Regions from separate parts of the Lysinibacillus sp. NPDC097231 genome, predicted to be linked through region 3. Evidence: riboswitches for the same ligand, from Rfam matches in the RefSeq annotation. Region 3 holds a riboswitch; each other region holds the start of a gene.
What was found. A riboswitch is a leader RNA that binds a small molecule or an ion and turns the genes downstream of it on or off. The one in region 3 is predicted to bind S-adenosylmethionine.

Region 1 (5,124 bases), on a different contig from region 3:
TTGGTGGCCTTGAGGCAGTCTTTATTTGGACTGTTGTATTAGGGCTCTATTGGAAAAAGGCCAATAAATATGGTGCCATTACGTCGATGATTTCGGGGATGACTTTATATATTGTTATTGATCGTTTTTATCCGTCCGTCTTTGGTATGCATACAGTAACCATTCCAATTGTTGCATCCTTTTTCATTTTTGTTATTGTGAGCTTAGTAACGAGTCATAAATTTAAAGAAGAAAAATTATTTATCTAACTAAGAAAACGCCGTAGAAATAGAATATCTACGGCGTTTCAATTGTAGATAATAAGAGATGGATAGAATCACCGAAATGATGGATAGAACTACTGAAGTGACGGAAAGAACTACTGAAACGACGGATAGAATTTGAAGTGATGGAAAGACCATCTAAATTGACGGAAAGAATTACTGAAACGACGGAAAGAACCTCTGAAGCGAAGGATAGAATTTGAAGTGACGGAAAGACCATCCAAAGTGACGGAAAGAACTACCGAAACGACGGATAGAATCACTGAAGCGACAGATAGCTTCTCCGAATTAAAGGAATTGGACGCCAAAGTTTGTCGACAAGCTAACAAGCCGTAGAGTTAAAAATCTACGGCGTTTTTAAATGTCCATTCATTAATGAACGATGTAATCATACGTATTTTTCGTTAACAACGTAATAGTAACGATGATAAACAAAACTCTAACAAAGCCGCTTCCTTTTTTAATCGCCACACGTGACCCTAGTAGGGCACCGCCAATTTGAGCTACCCCCATTAGTAAGCCATAGACATATTGAATGTGACCTAAGTAGGCGAACATCGAAAGAGCTGCAACATTGCTTGCTAAATTTAAAAATTTGGCATTTCCTGCTGCTTTTAAAAAATCAAAGCCGACTAACAAAAAGCTAAAGATTAAAAATGAACCAGTTCCAGGACCGAGAAACCCATCATAAAAGCCAATACTAAATATCAAAAACATGAACAAAATTAAACGGGAAGTCGATAAATTTTTGACAGCAGATACCGATCCCCAATCTTTTTTAAAGATTGTATAGATTGCAACCGCAGCAAGCATTATGAGCATGAGTGGTTTTAATAATTCAGGATTGATTAAATGCACAGTCCAAGCCCCAAAAAGTGATCCCACAAAGGCCAGTGGAAAGTATTTGAGAACAGAACGAATTTCTAGCTGGCCAGATCGATAAAAGGAGATGGTGGATGTTAAAGAGCCCATAGTACCTGCAAGCTTATTAGTCGCCACTGCTGCCGCTGGATTTAAACCAGCAAACATCAAAACAGGTAATCCAATTAAGCCACCCCCTCCAACAACTGCGTCTACAAAGGCAGCAAGAAACCCAAATGAAATTAATAATATTACTACATTTAAATCCAAATCAAATAGCATGTTTACACCTCTTTAGATAGTTACTACTGAAATAGTAACTAAAATTCGGAGCGCTGTAAAGACTAACTTTTTTCGTTGGTTATCTTCTTTACATTATTCTATAATAAAGGAAATGGAGGGATTGGATGGATACATTAATCGCCCAATTAAAAGAACTGGGATTTACTGAATATGAAGCTAAGGCCTATACAGCACTCGTTCAAAATAGTCATGTTAGTGCCTATCAAGTCAGTAAAAACTCTGGTATTCCACGCGCCAGAATCTATGACATATTGAATGTACTCGTTGAAAAAGGGTTAGTACTGAAAGAAGAAGCGGCTGATCAAACGACTTATTCTTCCATTCCAGTAGCGATGTTTTTACAACAAATTCAGCAACGTTGGCAATCAAATTTTACGTCAATCAGTGATCATTTAGAAAAATTAGAAACAAAAGAGCAGGAAACGGAACATAAAGTGTTAATGCTTAAAGGGAAAGAGACGATCGTCAATTATTGTCAGTCATTATTACAAAAAGCGGAGAAGAAAGTCATGCTATCCATGTGGGAAGATATGTATGATGTATTGCGAGAAGAGATCCAAGGGGTGGCCAAGCATGTTCCGGTACATGGCATTACATTGTATGTGGAGGAGCATCTAGCTTCTATAGACAGACACCGTGCCACCCACTATACGAGAAAAACTTCTACACCCCATTGGTTTATTTTATCGATAGATGGTCAAGAAATGATTTATGGTCATTCACCGTCTAATCAAGAAATAGCTTTTATCACCAATGATCCTGTCCATATTTATTTATTAGAGGATTATATTTGGCATGACGTCCTGATCAATCGATTAGTAAAGCGCGATGATCATGAGCTCGAGGACTGGATTGCAAAAGAACGGAAAGCTTTCTTTTTAGAATGACGGTATTCAAAAAAAGAATCTGCAAGGCTCTGTACAAGTAGGTTAACACCTATTTTACAGATAGCCAGCAGATTCTTATTTATTATGAAACAGGCACAGTATTCTTAATAAAATACTTTATCGACATTGTACTTGGAGCGGAAAACATTAATCGCATACGTTTCGTAAATTTCACGTTCCATTGCATCTTCTACTTCATACACTTCAATTTTGAAAATTTCATCACGATGATTTTTCATCGGTGACACATTGTCTTCAAAGTGTTTTTTAATGCGTTGACGAATTTTACGGGCTTTACCAACAAATAAAAGTTCGTTCTTTTCATTATAGAATAAGAAAATGCCGCCTTTTTCACGTGTGATTTTATGGAAATCAATAAAACCAAAGTACGGTGTGATTGGTACGTCACCTGGTTTTACATCTTGTTCGCGTTGGCGAATGACTACATCTGGTTTGGGAAATTCAATTTTAATCAAACTATTCACGTTCCTCTCTGTTACTAAAGGTATATGTTAACATAATTACAGCACGTTTACCATAAGATTTCATGAGGTAAACAAGGTTTGTTCCATAGATTAGTGTTGAACAAATGACAGAATGCCATGCATGGTAATGACAAAATATTCTATGTATTATTGATATTCTTAATTGTTCATGTTACAATTCTTTTTAATTAAATAATCTTATCAAGAGAAGCTGAGGGATTTGGCCCTACGACGCTTCAGCAACCTCTAACATTAGTTAGAAAGGTGCTAATTCCAGCAAAGGATTTTTCCTTTGAGAGATAAGAGTGAACGTGGTTAAAATCCTTCTCATTCTATCTCATATGGAATGAGGGGGATTTTTTAATTTACTTACTATTTATGATGGTGAGACTGATAATTCAGGAAAGCCTTATTGAACTTTGCACGAAGACACGTGCATTACCACTGAGACACTAAATGATCTTAAAGAGAGAACCAAAAGAGAGGGGAAAGCAAAATGCCAATTAATATTCCGAAAAACTTACCTGCTGGAGAACATTTACGTGAGGAAAAAATCTTCGTCATGGAAGAGGATAGAGCAAAAACTCAACAAATTCGTCCGTTAAATATATTAATTTTAAATTTAATGCCGGAAAAAGAAAAAACAGAGCTACAATTACTACGTTTACTAGGTAATACACCGTTACAAGTGAATATTACATTTCTAAATACAGCTACACACGAATCAAAAAATGTCAGTAAATCACATTTACAGCTATTTTACACGACCTTCAATCAAATTCGTCATCGCCGTTATGATGGTATGATTATTACGGGTGCACCAGTAGAAAAAATGGCCTTTGAAGAAGTGAACTATTGGCAGGAAATTTCAGAAATTATGGATTGGTCCAAGACAAACGTAACATCGGTCCTTCATATATGTTGGGGTGCACAAGCAGCATTATTTCATCATTATGGTATTGGAAAAATTGAGTTATCTGCTAAATGCTCGGGTGTTTATTCTCATGTCATCACGGATTTAACAGTAGATTTAGTACGTGGATTTAGTGATTTATTTACAGCACCACATTCACGTTATACATCTGTTTCTATTGAAGAAGTACGAAACCATCCAGATTTGCGTTTACTATCTTATTCTGAGGATGCTGGTGTTTTCATTGTGCAATCAAAGGATAATAAGAACATTATGATTACAGGCCATCTGGAATATGATGCGACAACATTAGCAGATGAATACAGCCGAGATGTTGCGAAAGGATTAGATATCGCAGTGCCTGTCAATTATTTCCCAAATGATGATCCAACAATAGAACCGATGAATACGTGGCGTGCCCACACACATTTATTATTCTCAAACTGGTTGAATTACTATGTTTACCAAGAAACACCATATGAATGGGATTTCGTTGACGAGATTGAATATCATATTTAATTCAGTTCAATAGCAAATAAAAAACGTCATTAAATTTCTTTCATAACCTCAACCATCTATATAGATGTACTTAAAACACTCTATGTAAGTGTTCTAACTATCCATTTCAAAATTGGACTAGTCTGCTCGCTTACATTGGGTGTTTTTTCTTTTGTAAGGAAAAAGTCAATGACTAAATGTATGCGTTGGAATGCAGGATGTGAAAAATAAGCAAGTGAAGTGATTTGCAAAAAGAATTAGAAATTTTTTGAGGCAGGATGAACAACAATCGGGCGCAATTCTTGAAGATGAATTGTGCCTTTTTCAGCACTAGGGCCATATTCATAAATAACCGATTAGGCTTTTTTACCAAAGATATTGGGAACAAATCTTAAGCTAACGATGCAGATTTAATAAATACTGATACATTTCAAATAAAATAAATATTTTTCTTTTCATTATGACCTTATCTTCGCCTTTTCAAATAGTGTATCTTATATTTTGGTAATTCGAGGGGTTAATTTTATTATATTTAAATAATTATTTTTGAGATAAAAAAACCAATTATAGAAATTATATGAATCTGAAAAAAGAAAAAAATTTGACTATTTTTTATTTAGGGTGTAAAACTAGCTTTAACTTTTACATGGAGGATGATGGCAGTGAAGTACCAAACAATGAATATTAATGGCAGTGAATTACATTTTGCAGATTACCCAGGTGAGAAAGGTACTATTTTAGCGGTACATGGATTGACTGGGAATCATCTGCAAATGCATTATTATGCGGAGCTATTAAAAGGTGAATATCGTTTTATCTCAGTGGATTTAAAAGGCCGTGGCAATAGTGGACCGGCTTCAGAAAATACTGGAATAGAGTTACATACTCAGGATATTTTAGCCTTGATTGATACA
Region 2 (5,124 bases), on a different contig from region 3:
GCAAACGCGTAAGTATTCAAGACCTTTGTTGTTTACACCAAAGTCCTAAATATCCACTTATTATTGAGGATGAAGTAACAGTTGGTCATCAAGTAACTTTACATAGTTGTACGATTCGTAAAAATGCCTTAATAGGTATGGGCTCGATAGTATTAGACGGAGCAGAGATTGGAGAGGGTGCATTTATTGGAGCTGGTAGTCTCGTGCCTCCAGGCAAAGTCATTCCCCCGAATAGCTTAGCGTTAGGTCGTCCAGCAAAAGTTGTACGTGAATTAAATGCTGAAGATATAGAAGATATGGAACGTATCGTACGTGAATACGCTGAAAAAGGACAATACTATAAATCTCTTCAAACAAAAGATAAATAGCTATTTCAATTAATTGAAGCAAGCCCCATGTCTTCTCAGACATCCGTAAGAACGGACTAACTACAGATTAGGAGCTATTTTTTCGGTAAAAACAGCGAAAGGGGCTATTAGAAACACCCAGCCCCTTTCTGAATTATTTACTTTAATATAATTTAACAGCTACAACAGTATCTTCGCAGCTAATTTATAATCCTGCTTTTTCTCTTAATGCAACAGCTTTGTCTGTTTGTTCCCAAGGTACATTTAAATCGGTACGACCGAAGTGACCATATGCTGCAGTTTGCTTATAAATTGGGCGACGAAGGTCAAGCATTTTAATAATCCCTGCAGGACGTAAATCAAATAGCTCACGCACCCATTCTACAATTTCACTTTCCTTAACTTTTCCTGTACCAAATGTATCAACAGCAATAGATACTGGTTGAGCAACACCAATTGCATAAGCTAATTGTACTTCTACTCGTTCTGCTAAGCCTGCTGCCACAATATTTTTCGCTACATAGCGTGCTGCATACGCCGCTGAACGGTCTACCTTAGTTGCATCCTTCCCAGAGAAAGCACCGCCACCGTGACGTGCATAGCCACCGTATGTATCAACGATGATTTTACGTCCAGTTAGACCAGCATCCCCTTTTGGACCTCCGATTACGAAACGGCCAGTTGGGTTGATGAAATATTTAGTATCAGCATCTAGTAATTCACTTGGAACAACTGGTGCAATAACAAATTCTTTTAAATCTGCTTGAATTTGTTCAAGTGTCGCTTCTTCATCATGCTGTGTTGAAATAACAATCGTATCTACGCGCACAGGTACATTATTTTCATCATATTCAATCGTTACTTGTGTTTTGCCATCTGGACGTAAATATGCAAGTTCACCGGATTTACGTACTTCAGTTAAACGACGAGACAATTTATGCGCTAAACTAATTGGTAATGGCATAAGTTCAGGCGTTTCGTTACATGCATAGCCAAACATTAAGCCCTGGTCCCCTGCGCCAATCGCTTCAATATCAGCGTCTGTCATAGAGCCTTCACGCGCCTCTAAAGCTTGGTCAACACCTTGTGCAATATCAGGCGATTGTTCGCCAATAGCAACAAGTACTGCTAAGTTTTCAGCATCAAAGCCATATTTTCCTCGTGTATAACCGATTTCAGCTACAGTATCACGAACGATACCTTTAATATCTACATAAGTAGAAGTAGTAATTTCTCCTGCTACTAAAACTAAGCCTGTAGTTACTGTTGTTTCACACGCTACACGTGCATTTGGATCTTCTGCTAAAATAGCATCTAAAATTGCATCCGAGATTTGGTCACAAATTTTGTCTGGATGTCCTTCTGTTACACTCTCTGATGTAAAGAGTCGACGGTTTGTCATTTGGTTTTCCTCCTATTACTCTTACAAATAGTATTTGCGAATACGGTACTCATTACCCATGTCTAGTCCGCTCCTAAGGATTGAACTCTCGAGCCGTTGTTGTTGCTGTCGCTACGTTTACACTACGCTTTCGCACAGAAAACACTTGTTGCTGTCGCTACGTTTACACTACGCTTTCGCACAGAAAACACTTGTTGCTGTCGCTACGTTTGCACTACGCTTTCGCACAGAAAACACTTGTTGCTGTCGCTACGTTTGCACTACGCTTTCGCACAGAAAACACTTGTTGCTGTCGTTTCACTTTCGCCAAATGATCAGCTGCTCTTTTAACACGAGATTTTCGAAAGATCCGTCATTATAATAAGGAAAGAACTACATATACTTACCTTTAGATTCGTTTTTAACAATAAAAAAATCCTTTTCTCACGCTTACTTAACATGAGGAAAGGAATAATGACTTCGTAACCTTTCACTCTTATCGTTCAAGGGGGGTTCCCTTGCATCAGGTTGGCACCAACGCATGTCGTGAAATAGTTCATGCAGGTTGCCGGGTTTCACAGGGCCTGACCCTCCACCAGCTCGGGATAAGAGTATCCGTTCAATATCTCATATTACGTAAAAGGTTGAACGTTGTCAAATATTTTATGTTGATTTTGTTGGGAATCAAAGTGTTCGTTGAACATATTGCACTACACTTGGTCTTTTCTGTAAATTGAAGAAAAATAATCCCTACTATATACCTCACATCATGTGTTACCATATGTGTGACCCTATATCTACATCCAGCGAGTGTTTTGTAGCGAAAGAGCAACGTCAGCTACGGAAGACTGCCATCTCTACATGTGGTGGATGAATATGGTTGAAGCCCCTTTCCAGTTGGTGACAAGCTCCAACTAATAACAAAATCCCAGGCTAAAAACTTCACATCCTGTGCGAACCTCATATTGGCCAAAAGCTTCCAAACACAATTCAGCTGTGGCGAAAGTGATTCTGTAATCACTCGATTATAAATAGGGTAAAAATGTCTAAAAACAAATGAATTTACTTTTTGTCGTTTTCTTGAAAAGTCATAAAATCTCAAAAATAATTTCTGAATTAGTATAGATTATTTAAGCAATTGTGTTATACTATTTTTGAAATTAAGAAAATCTCCCTCAAGCTCAAGGGAATACTATAAAAAAGGATGGTATTTAATCGATGAATTCAGTAGAAATTGCAAACGAACTGAAGGAATTATTAAGCGGCGGTAACATTAATGTTCAACTTTCAGTACCACAATTAGCTGAAAAAGCTACATCTCGTGGTGAAGCTATGTTAACAGTAGATGGTGCAGTTCGTGCAGAAACTGGCAAATACACTGGTCGTTCACCTAAAGATAAATATACGGTAGAAGAAGAAGGCTCAAAAGATCAAATTGACTGGGGAAAAGTAAACCAACCAATTTCTTCTGAAGTGTTCGATAACTTATATGTTAAAGTAGTAAAATATTTAAAAGAACGTGACGAGTTATTCGTATTCAAAGGCTTTGCTGGTGCTGACAAAGATTCACAATTAAGCATCCAAGTAATCAATGAATACGCTTGGCACAATCTTTTCGCTCATCAATTATTTATCCGTCCAACTGAAGAAGAGTTAGCTTCTCATGTTGCTGACTTCACAGTTATCTCAGCTCCTAACTTTAAAGCAGACCCTGCTGTTGATGGTACAGCTTCTGAAACATTCATCATTGTATCGCTTGAAAAGAAAATCATCCTAATTGGTGGTACTGAATATGCTGGTGAAATAAAAAAATCTATTTTCGGTATTATGAACTACTTATTACCACAACAAGGTATTCTTTCAATGCACTGCTCAGCAAACGTTGGTGAAGCTGGTGATGTTGCATTATTCTTCGGCTTATCTGGTACTGGTAAAACTACTTTATCAGCTGACCCTGACCGTAAGCTTATCGGTGACGATGAACACGGTTGGTCTGATAATGGTGTATTCAACATCGAGGGTGGATGCTATGCAAAAACAATTAACCTTTCTGCTGAAAAAGAACCAGAAATCTATAACGCAATCCGCTTCGGTTCTGTTTTAGAAAACGTTGCTGTTGATCCAGAAACTCGTGTTTGTGACTATGACGATGGTTCATTAACAGAAAATACACGTGTAGCTTATCCAATCCAATACATCGAAAATATTGTTGATCCATCTGTTGCAGGTCACCCAAAAACAATCATCTTCTTAACAGCTGATGCATTTGGCGTATTACCTCCAATCAGTAAATTAACAAAAGAGCAAGCGATGTACCACTTCCTAAGCGGGTTCACATCTAAACTTGCTGGTACAGAACGTGGTGTAACAGAGCCAGAACCAGTATTCTCTACTTGCTTTGGTTCTCCATTCCTTCCACTGCCAGCAACTGTATATGCTGAAATGCTAGGTCAAAAAATTGACGAGCACGGTGCACAAGTATACCTAGTGAACACTGGTTGGACTGGCGGCGAATATGGTACTGGTAGCCGTATGAAGCTTTCTTACACTCGTACAATGGTACGTGCTGCAATTGATGGTAAATTAAAGGATGCTGAAACAATTCAAGATTCAGTATTTGGTTTACACATTCCAACAACTGTTGAAGGTGTACCATCAGAAGTACTTAACCCTCGCGATGCATGGGCAGACAAAGCTGCTTATGATGCAAAAGCTGCTGAACTTGCTGGTCTATTCAACGAGAACTTCAAGAAATTCTCAAACGTTTCTGAAGCAATCACTAAACTTGGTGGTCCATTAAAATAATTTACTAAGCAAAGGGAACGATTTCAGTCGTTCCCTTTTTTATTTCCCCTATTTTAGAAAAGCATACTTTTCATATTATTAACTTTGTGTATAATTCATAATAGTAGTTTAGGGGGTACATATGAAAAGAAAGTATAAAGTGATCATAACCATTGTTAGTCTTCTATTAATATTGTTTGTTGGAGCTGGATTTTTTGCAGGAAATTATTTTTATAATCTCGCCTTAGATCCAAATACAGATAAATCAGCTGTGCTTAATGCTCCACACAATTCTATTGCTATTAGCCCCAAAGAGACTAAAGAAAAAGAAGAGCGTGAAAAGTGGTTTAAAGAGAATTATGAAGACTCTTTTATTCAGTCTTTCGATGATTTGAACTTGCATTCTTATACGCTAAAAAATACGAAAGAAACAAATAAATGGGCAATTGTTTTCCATGGATATTCATCTGATGGCACACAAATGACAAAGTACGCTAAGCATTTTTATGATAAAGGCTTCAATGTTCTCATACCAGATGCAAGAGCTCACGGAAAAAGTGAGGGTGACTATATTGGTATGGGCTGGCATGATCGATTTGATGTAGTCTCTTG
Region 3 (5,124 bases):
CTACTTTAAAAGCTATTCCGTTAAAGCAAGGGGGATATCGTACCATTGGACTTGCTATGAAACATCATGCTTCACCAGTGACCAAGAAATTTGCGGAAATTTTAAGTACTTGGTTGAACAAACAAAATAAGAAATAGGTTATTTTGTCGTTTTACGTTAAAATAGGACATGTATATTTATCTTCATTCAGTAGCGGTCCAAACAACTATTGAATGATAAAGCCTCTGGTTTGAATGGCGTTAAGTTAAGATGTTCGTTAACTTCGTCGCATCCACGCTAATCTAAGCACAATTCAAAATCCGGACGCAAATGCCGCTGAGGCGTAATTGATAAGAAAAAGGTGAGTGAATGGGGACATTACAAGGGAAAACTGTACTCATAACAAGTGGGGGAACACTTGAGAAATGGGATCGAGTACGAGGGCATACGAATTTGTCGAAGGGCAGTATGGGATGCTATTTAGCTGAAGCAGCACTTGCCGCTGGAGCCGATGTATTGTATATGCATGGCTATTTCGCGCAACTTCCTACATCGCAAGATAAAATGCGTACGGTACCATTTGAGGGTATTGAAGATTTAGGAAATAAGGTTCGTCAAGCTGTCCAAGAGGAAAAAGTGGATATTGTGATTATGGCAGCGGCTGGCTCCGATTGGGTGATTGACAAGGTGTATGACCAATCAGGGAACTTAATGGAGGAAGCGGGGAAAATGCCTTCAGACGAGCCACCGATTATCCACTTTAAAAAAGCGCCAAAAATCCTTGGACAAATAAAGGACTGGCAGCCTAATGTGACCCTTATTGGCTTTAAACTAGAAGCAACAAGTGATGTAGATTTCTTACTGGCACGTGCACGCTTGCGTATGGACTCTGCAAATGCACAGTTTATGGTAGCGAATAGCTCGCAGTCCTTATATGGTGAAGACGAACCACATTGGATTGTACCAGCTGAAGGACAACCCATTAAGGTGATGGGCAAAGAACAAACGGCCAAAGCATTAATGGAATGCTTACAAAAACATTAAATCTCTCTTATACGAGTGCGATGTCTATCAACGATGAAGAAAATCATTCAATTTATGCATGCAAAAAAACTGTGCAGACGGAAAGTGCGTCTACACAGTTTTTTTACATGGATATCAGGTATTTAAGAAAAATTCAAAAAGTTGTTTAATATTACTTTTAAATAAGACAATCATCGAACCGTAAAACGAATATTGTAGGCATTCTTTTATTTTTGCTGTGTGTTAAGGGTAAGGTAACTAATGATGCCCATTTTGAATGACCTGTACCTTAGCTAATGGATGAAGTTTTTTTAAATTGGTATGAAAATCCATTAACAAGTGTGCTGTTAATGATCACGCAAACACTTCAAGTAATCTTCAACTATATGGCAGGTTGGGATCCACAACATTTCTTTTTAGAATATCTTGATTTTTGGACAGTAGAAGGCTTTTTGAGAAACTTGTTCTTCAACGGCTATCACCCTGTATTGCCGTGGATTTGTTTCTTTTTCATCGGCCTAATTTTAGGACGGTTAGATTTAACCAATGATACCGTAAGAAAAAGATTGTTGGTCGCTGGTCTTTCTATAACGGTTTTAACTGAATTCATGTCTAAAGTACTGATGAATGTAACAACCAAGTCAGTTCTAGATGCAGATAGCGCGTGGTTCCTTTTTGAAACGGGTCCAATTCCCCCTAATATTTTCTACATCGTTTCAAATACCGCAACGGCACTGATTGTTATTGTAGGCTCCATATATATTGCCGAAAAATTTGCCGAACATGGGCTTGTACGTGCCATTATAAATACAGGTCAATTGACATTGACGCATTATGTAAGCCATGTCTTTATTGGTATTGGCATTTTAATAGTGTTTGACAGACTCGACAATCAAACATTAGCTTTTTCACTGCTATACGCATGTCTTTTTTTCATCGGCAGTATGCTATTCTCTGTGCGCTGGAGACGAAAATATCGTAGAGGCCCCATTGAGCTTATGATGCGAAAAATATCAAAGTAGAAAAGGTGACTGCGTTTAATCGGTGATTGACGCGATACTATCAGCGATTTTTAGTAGAACAAGTAACTGCATTTTCATTCACATGCAACAATGACAGTTGTACATCACACAAAATAGAATAGGCTTTCTTCATAAGTTTCGAGCACCTTTTACTGACAAAATGCACCATTTCGCTTAATTTCATAGTATTCGTCTAGGTTTTCTAATATTTATGTTGACAATAGGTTTTCAGAATTATAGAATTATTTCCAAGAAACGTAATGCCTTATCAAGAGAGGTGAAGGGACTTCGCCCAATAAAGCCTCGGCTACTGATGTGAATCGGTGCCAAACTCAGCAGAGTTTACTGACAGATAAGCGGGTCCATCGAATCATCATGATGCGTTGACCTCTTTTGTACAAAAAAGTATGAAAAAGAAGGGGTGTATCGAATGTCTCAAACAGCAAAGATTGATGACAAGAAATTAGAAGTGATTGCCAATGCTATTCAAAATCTACAATTTGGCGAGGTGCAAATCACCATTCAAGATGGTGTTATTGTGCAAATTAATCGACTTGAAAAGCAAAGATTTCCACAAAAAAAACGAATAATCGCAGCTGACTAGAAATCTGGAGGCCACATCATAAGCAGGAATCTTTCCTTCGCTTATATGTGGTCTTTTTTTGATCCCGCATGAACGGTCAGGCATTGAACTGATCGTAAAAGCCCGATTGGTTCAACGTTGGATCCTTAGGTATGATGAATACCCATTTGATTGAAGTTTTTTCTTAATTAGCAGCGATTTAAAAAGGAGTGAACAGTTTGAGATTAAGGTATTTCATAAATATTGGTGTACTGAGTAGTATATCAATTGTGCTGATGTTATTTAATTTTCCGTTACCACCGTTCCCTAGTTTCTTACAGGTAGATTTTAGTGATGTGCCAGCCTTATTAGCAGCAATGACGATGGGACCAGTTGCAGGAATTTTAGTGGAGCTATTAAAAAATATATTGGATTGGTTATTGTCAGGAAGCATGACTGGTGTACCGGTAGGCCATTTGGCCAACTTTACAACAGGTGTGTTATTCATCATCCCGGTGTATTTCTTCTATTCAAAAATACAAAGTGGGAAGGGGCTTATCATTGGATTGCTTGCAGGTACAGTTTCGATGGCAGTTGGTATGAGCCTTCTGAATTATGTGCTTTTCCTACCGATGTACACCTTGTTTTTAGGAATGGAACCTGTGAAGGGGGATGCTTTAAAAGATATGATTGTTTTAGGGATTTTACCATTCAATCTAGTGAAAGGTGTCATTGTCATGATTGTAACAATGATAGTATTCCGAAATATTCGAGCTTGGATGGCCCAGCAACGTTTGAAATATAATCGTACATATTAAAAACAGGAGGAATAATAATGACGACAAAAACAGTTAAAAAGATTGAAGAAATCGCAACTTCGCTTGCAGAGAAATTTAAGGAAACAGCCATCACGCGAGATCAAACAGGGGGGAATGCTAAAAATGAGCGAGATTTAATACGAGAAAGTGGACTTTTAAAGCTTTTAATTCCGACTGAATATGGTGGTTTAGGAGGTAATTGGCTTGAGGTCCTACAGGTTGTGCGTATTTTTGCTAGAGTAGATAGCTCGCTAGCACATGTTTTTGGTTATCATTTTGTCAATTTAACGACGCCACATTTATGTGGGAGTGAAGAACAAAAAGTGCGTTATTATACGGAAACCGTACAACGAAATTTATTTTGGGGTAATGCCTTTAACCCAATTGATATTAAGTTAACGGCAACGAAGCAGGATAATCATTACATTTTTGAAGGTAAGAAAACATTCTGCTCAGGTAGTGTAGATTCGGATTATTTATTAGTATCAGCGCTGTTAGAAGGGCGGGAAGAGCCATTGTTGGCTATAATACCTACTAAACGAATAGGTATAGAAGTGAAAGAGGATTGGGATAATTTTGGTCAACGTCAGACAGATAGTGGGACAGTCGAATTTCATGCGGTACGTGTGGAACTTAATGAAGTACTGGAGAATGGCTTTAATCGCAATGAGTTTTCTCGCCTTCGTTTAAATATTTCAAGCTTTATCTTAAATCATCTGTATTTAGGTATTGTAGAAGGCGCATTTGAAGCAGCAAGAAATTACACACAAACTGAAACGAGAGCGCGTTCACCGCTCTACACTTCAGCAACAGAGGATCCAATTATTCAAAAACATTTTGGTGAATTTTTTGCTCAAGTAGAGGCGGCCAAATTAGTGGTGGAACGCTCAGATGAATTGTTCCAAAAGCTTTGGCTAAAAGGAAGTAACATTACGCTAGCAGAACGTGAAGCGTTAGACGATGTCACGAATGTTGCGAAAATTGTGACGACAAGAATAGGGTTAGATGTTACCTCTCGTATGTTCGAGGTGATGGAAAGTCGTGCTACAGCAAATCGTTACGGCTTTGATCGCTACTGGCGTAATTTACGGACGATGACGCTACATGTGCCAGTAGATACGACTATACAAGAATTAGGAAGACGTGTCTTACAACGTTAAAAGGGGTGAATATCATGGTGCTATTAGAGCGTGAAGAGGAGCATAACAATAATGACTTGGAGGAGGCGATTAAGGTACTTGCGCCAACAACAAAAAATAAAATAGAGGCGAAAAACATTCATTTCGATTATCAAGATGTCTGCATTTTAAACGACATTTCGATAAATGTGCAGGAAGGTGAATTTCTCGTTCTAATGGGCCCGAGTGGTTGTGGAAAAAGTACCTTTCTTCGTTTGCTTGCAGGACTCGAGCAACCAAACGCTGGAGATATTACGATTGATGATGTGTCGCTACAAATACAGGCGCCAGATTGCGGCGTAGTATTTCAAGATTATTCATTGTTTCCTTGGTTAACGGCACGCAGCAATATCGTGCTTGCATTAAAACAAAAGCTTGGGAAAACGAAAAAGAAACAAGCATTACAACAGCTTGCAGAAGATTATTTGAAGCTTGTCAATCTAGGCCATGCCATTACAAAATATCCTGGTCAAATGTCTGGAGGGATGAAGCAACGTGCAGCCATAGCCCGTGCATTGGCTTACGGATCTGATTTACTACTA
Region 4 (5,124 bases), on a different contig from region 3:
AAAAGTTTTCCTCTAACTCATCAAATGAAATTCCGCCAGTCACCGATAAGGTTTTTGTAGTCGGTCCCATTGCGCCTGCTACAAAACGTGGCCAATCGGATGTTGAAAACTCATTCACTGCTTTACGTGCAATTTCTACTGCACGCTTATTTATCTCCTCTGCCTTTGCACCTAGATCATATTCATTTAATACAAGGGGAGTACCCCCAAATGTATTTGTACAAATAATATCTGCTCCAGCCTCTAAATATTTTCTATGAACTTTTTCAAGCACATCTGGTCTAGTTAGCACAAGATTTTCATTACAGCCATCATATTCATCACCACCAAAATCCTCTGGCGATAAATTTTCATTTTGTAGCATCGTTCCCATTGCGCCATCAAGAATTAAAATTCGTTTCTCTAGTTGCTCTTCTATCAAATGCTTAGCCATTTATACTTACCCCTTTTTTCTGTTCATCCAATTGCTCAATAAATTTCATTAACTCTAGTGTCATGTCATAGCGTAAAAACGGCGTAATGAGGTAAATACCATTGAAATATTCCGCTGCTACCTCTACTAGTTCCTTTGCAATTGCAATTCCTTCTTGTGTTGCGCGCTCCTTATCATCACCACAAGCGCTCATACGCGCTAACGCATCATCAGATAGTTTAATTCCTGGTACTTCATGATGTAAGAATTCCGCGCTTTTATAGCTCGTTACTGGCATAATGCCTATATAAATCGGTGCTTCTAAATGCTTAGTTGCCTCGTAAATCTCCACGATTTTTTCCTTTGTATAGACAGGCTGTGAAATAAAATAGTCTGCCCCATGCTCAATTTTCTTTTCTAATCGAGACACAGCACGATCTAATACACGTACATTCGGATTAAATGCAGCGGCTACAGAGAAATTCGCTTTTTTACGAAGTGGTTTCCCTGAAAACGATACACCTTCATTTAACTGTTTTATTAATTGGATTAGCTCCATTGAAGACACGTCATAAACGCTAGTCGCTCCTGGGAAGTCTCCTACCTTCGTTGGATCTCCAGTAACAGCTAAAATATCATGAATTCCCAGTGCATTTAATCCCATTAAATGTGATTGAAGACCAATTAAATTGCGATCTCGACATGTAATATGTGTTAACGGGCGAACTGCATGTGTTTCTTTCAATAGTGCCCCCATAGCAACATTACTGATTCTTGGCGATGCAAGCGAATTATCTGCCATCATGACTACATCTGCGCCTGCTTCATATAATTTTTTTGCACCTTCAATAAAACCTTCAATTTCTAAATGTCTTGGTGTATCTAGCTCCACTATAACTGAGCGTTCACGTTTTACTTTTACATGTAGTGGCTCGTAATTTGGTGGCTCTGCCTCACGAACAACTTCTATCTTTTCTGGCTTCGCATATTTTTCTTCTACTGGAGATAGCTCCTCTAAGTACTTTTTCACTGCGGCAATATGCTTTGGTGTCGTACCACAGCAACCACCAATTAAACGTACCCCTTGATTACGAAGTGCTATTGCTGCTCGGCCAAAATAATCCGCTTCTGACTCATAAACAACGCGACCATCTTCCAAATCAAGAAGAGATGCATTCGGATAGGCTGACATAAATGCCTTTTCAGGAAGCTCTACACCTTCAAATGCTTGAATCGTATGGTGTGGACCTAAACGACAATTAACACCTACGACATCAGCTCCTAGCGCTTCAAGTTCATGTAAAGCATTATTTAAACTCATGCCATTTTGCAAAATTCCTGGCTCGTGCATAGAAACTTGAGCAATGATCGGTAATGTCGTTTTAGCGCGTAGCATCGATATTGTTGCTGTCAGCTCTTCAAAATCATAATATGTTTCAAGTAAAAGTCCGTCCGGATTCCCTGCAAGTAAAACACTTGCTTGTTCTTCAGCAGCTGCTAAAATTTCTTCTAATGTTGCGTCACTCTTTCGAATACCACGGATTCCCCCAATAGTACCCAAGACAAATTGTCCGCCATCTGCGGCTGCTCGCTTTGCAATTGTCATAGCCGCTTCATTAAATTGTTGCACACGTGATTCCAATCCATAGCGAGCTAATTTTATGGCATTAGCTCCATAAGTGTTCGTTTGAATAATGTCGGCACCAGCAGCAATATATTCTCTATGAATCTTTTCAATTAATTCAGGTCTCTGAACATTCATTTCCTCATGACAGTACTCCAAGCCGTAGCCGTATAATACCGTACCAATTGCACCATCTGCTGTAAGAACATGCGTTTTCAACTTTTCAAGCAATCCCATAAAACTAGCCTCTCTTCCCTTATTTCTAAAATATAAAAAAGCCTTCTTTCACAAAAAAAGAAGGCTTTTACGTTACGTAATTGTTTTTCCTTCTCATCTTCGACACAATGGTCTTCTGGATTTAGCACCTGACAAAAAGTTGGTTGCTGAAGCTTCACAGGGCCAGTCCCTCAGCTTCTCTTGATAAGAATTTAGTATGAATTTTTTAAATAATTAAAAGAATCATATCGTTTACGAACGATTGAGTCAAGACTATTTCACTTAACAAAGGATATTTTATACGAAAAATATCAGATTTTGATTTAGATCAAACAATTATGATAGTTTTTCTGCTAGTTCCTCACCAATTTTTTTACCATTTTGAATACAAGCTCCGATGCCTACTCCAAAATAAGAGCATCCCGCTATTGATAGATTTGGATAGTTTTTCTCTAGCTCGTGCAATAAACCTTGTAATGCCTCACGATGAGCCAGGTCATATTTAGGCATTTGATCGATCCATTTTGTCACATTGACAGCACTTGGTTTTTCTTCAATCCCCAAGCTTTTTCTAACGTCTTCAAGGGCAACTGCTGCTAACTCTTCATCTGTCATCATACGTAATTCTTCGTACGCTGGGTTAATGCTCTTATAAAAAAGTCGCACAAGCAATTTTCCTTCTGCAGATGTATGCTTCCACTTGCGGCTTGTCCACGTCGCCGCATTACACGTAACATCAGAATTATGTGACACTATAAAGCCAGTTCCATCTACTGGCAATCTACTATCAGGTACATCAAATCCTAAATAGATCGTAATGGCAGATGCTGTATTGAACTGTTCAAAATAGCGACTCAATAAATCATCCTGTAATAAGCTTTGTACAGCTTCATTAGGAAGTGCCATCACAACATGATTTGCCTCAATCACCATACCGTTTGCTAATGTAACAATGTATTGATTGTCCTGTTTTTTAACATTCGTTGTAGCGACTCCTTTAATAATGTCTACATCCGTCAATGTTTCTTCAAGTCGTTCAATTAACGACGATAAACCATTTTTAAAGGAAATAAATTTCTTATTAGCAGCTTTCACAAATTGCTCACGGTTTGCATCAAAACCTTTAATAATACTGCCATAATCATTTTTGTAATCGATTAAATACGGTAAAGTGGAAGCAATCGAAAGCTGACTTAAATCCCCCGAATATACCCCTGCAAGTACTGGTGCGATTTGGTTTTGAACAAGCTCCTCACCTAAATAATAGGTTAAAAATTCGCCAATTGAACTTTCCTTTGTAAAGCCTTCATTAGGCATTGTTAAATCTTTTAATGCTGCTTTTTTCCCCTCTTGTGAAACAAGTGTGCTTTGCTCTAGAGATTGTAAGCTCATTGGAATACCGAACGTAGAGTCTGACGGGATAGCATGCAACTCATTATTTGTGTAAATATACGAAATACCAGTTTCGTTGTAAACAAGATTTTGTTCAAAATTAAGTTCCTCAACTAACTCCATTACACCTTTATGACGGGCTACAATAGAATCTGCTCCTGTCTCTAGGACGAAACCTTGCTCGTATGCCGAATGTAGCTTGCCACCTAAGTATGTATTTTTTTCGATAAGCACAAGCTTTACATTTAATTTCTTCTCCCGAACCTGACGTTGTAAATAATGCATTGTACACAATCCTGTAATTCCGCCACCTAATACAACAACTGTTTTCATATTATACCGCCCCTATTTTTTATTTCTCTTTCTTCAGTATAAACTTTTTTTATTGAAAATTACGCTAAACCCTTTACAAATTTAGCAAAAATGGAGCCATCCAACAATTTGGATAGCTCCATTTTTATAACCAAATATGATCTCGATTATAGAAAATCAACAATTAATGTATTTACGTGATTTCCTACAAATTGTATTATGCAACACGATCATCTTCAAAATGCTTGATTTCCCTTAGAGGCTTTATGTTAACTAATACGAACACTCACCCATCTATTCTAATTCTATCCACATATTAATAGTTAATATAGTGTTTTTTGTGCTTGAATGCGTGATGCTGCCATTAATGCATGACTTGAATTTTTACTGTTATTTAATTTAAATTTTGTGCAACATTAGCCAATTTTTCAGCAGAATTTGTTACTTCATCAAAGGCAAGACCTAACTCTTTGAGAATTTCTGCTATCGCTAGTATTTCTTTTTCCATACAATCATTTTGACCTTTAGCTTCTGTCATAGAGTCTAATATTTTGGTAAATTGTCCTTCCGTCTGCGCCATATTTTCCTCGCCAGATGTGACCTCTTCTTTAATATTACTAATCGAGCAAGCAAGTTTATCTGTTCGCTCATTCGTTTTTTGTAATAACATCGCTACAGAGGTAACTGATTCTTTTGTTTGAATCGATAATTTACGAACTTCATCTGCAACAACACTAAAGCCTTTGCCCGCTTCTCCAGCACGAGCCGCTTCTATAGCTGCATTTAACGCTAACAAGTTTGTTTGGTTGGCAATATTCGTGACAACACTCATAATCGATTCCATTTCCTTTGACATTTCGCTCAACTGTCCCATATTTTCTGTTATATCATTAAGCGACAAAATAATATTACCCATATTTTGTGATTGACTCTTTAATCGCTCACGACCTTCTAACGCCTGACTCTCGGCAACCGTCGATACCTGAAGGGATTTTTTGGCTAATTGTTTAATTTCCTCTGATTGCTTACTTAAGCGATGAAATGAGCTATTCGTTTCCTGAGAAATTGTGGCAAGACCTTCTGAAGACTCTACGATTTTGTTCTCTATCGCTTCTTTTTTTCGTTCCATATTTTCCTTGAGCTGTTCAACTGTATTTTCAAATGCTTC

Region 1: it holds a riboswitch for S-adenosylmethionine, as region 3 does, so the genes downstream of both, metA (homoserine O-acetyltransferase MetA) here and ACIQXF_RS11575 (YezD family protein) in region 3, are expected to answer to the same signal.
Region 2: it holds a riboswitch for S-adenosylmethionine, as region 3 does, so the genes downstream of both, metK (methionine adenosyltransferase) here and ACIQXF_RS11575 (YezD family protein) in region 3, are expected to answer to the same signal.
Region 4: it holds a riboswitch for S-adenosylmethionine, as region 3 does, so the genes downstream of both, ACIQXF_RS12900 (bifunctional homocysteine S-methyltransferase/methylenetetrahydrofolate reductase) here and ACIQXF_RS11575 (YezD family protein) in region 3, are expected to answer to the same signal.

What each region holds. Positions count from the first base shown of each region.
Region 1 covers NZ_JBIWDH010000028.1:17,203-22,326, reverse strand. The annotation lists gene panF (sodium/pantothenate symporter) at 1-248, shown strand, start outside; gene ACIQXF_RS16150 (hypothetical protein) at 468-599, shown strand; gene ACIQXF_RS16145 (sulfite exporter TauE/SafE family protein) at 636-1,406, opposite strand; gene ACIQXF_RS16140 (TrmB family transcriptional regulator) at 1,532-2,314, shown strand; gene ACIQXF_RS16135 (nucleotide excision repair endonuclease) at 2,419-2,790, opposite strand; SAM riboswitch class I at 2,995-3,105, shown strand; gene metA (homoserine O-acetyltransferase MetA) at 3,296-4,231, shown strand; gene ACIQXF_RS16125 (alpha/beta fold hydrolase) at 4,867-5,124, shown strand, end outside.
Region 2 covers NZ_JBIWDH010000003.1:170,828-175,951, forward strand. The annotation lists gene ACIQXF_RS04070 (gamma carbonic anhydrase) at 1-368, shown strand, start outside; gene metK (methionine adenosyltransferase) at 553-1,749, opposite strand; SAM riboswitch class I at 2,222-2,340, opposite strand; gene pckA (phosphoenolpyruvate carboxykinase (ATP)) at 2,947-4,533, shown strand; gene ACIQXF_RS04085 (alpha/beta hydrolase) at 4,655-5,124, shown strand, end outside.
Region 3 covers NZ_JBIWDH010000016.1:68,679-73,802, reverse strand. The annotation lists gene ACIQXF_RS11590 (LysR family transcriptional regulator) at 1-137, shown strand, start outside; gene ACIQXF_RS11585 (phosphopantothenoylcysteine decarboxylase domain-containing protein) at 349-1,023, shown strand; gene ACIQXF_RS11580 (DUF418 domain-containing protein) at 1,299-2,024, shown strand; SAM riboswitch class I at 2,287-2,383, shown strand; gene ACIQXF_RS11575 (YezD family protein) at 2,455-2,628, shown strand; gene ACIQXF_RS11570 (ECF transporter S component) at 2,817-3,404, shown strand; gene ACIQXF_RS11565 (acyl-CoA dehydrogenase family protein) at 3,422-4,564, shown strand; gene ACIQXF_RS11560 (ABC transporter ATP-binding protein) at 4,579-5,124, shown strand, end outside.
Region 4 covers NZ_JBIWDH010000019.1:45,472-50,595, reverse strand. The annotation lists gene metH (methionine synthase) at 1-433, opposite strand, end outside; gene ACIQXF_RS12900 (bifunctional homocysteine S-methyltransferase/methylenetetrahydrofolate reductase) at 426-2,273, opposite strand; SAM riboswitch class I at 2,364-2,463, opposite strand; gene hemG (protoporphyrinogen oxidase) at 2,589-3,977, opposite strand; gene ACIQXF_RS12890 (protoglobin domain-containing protein) at 4,351-5,124, opposite strand, start outside.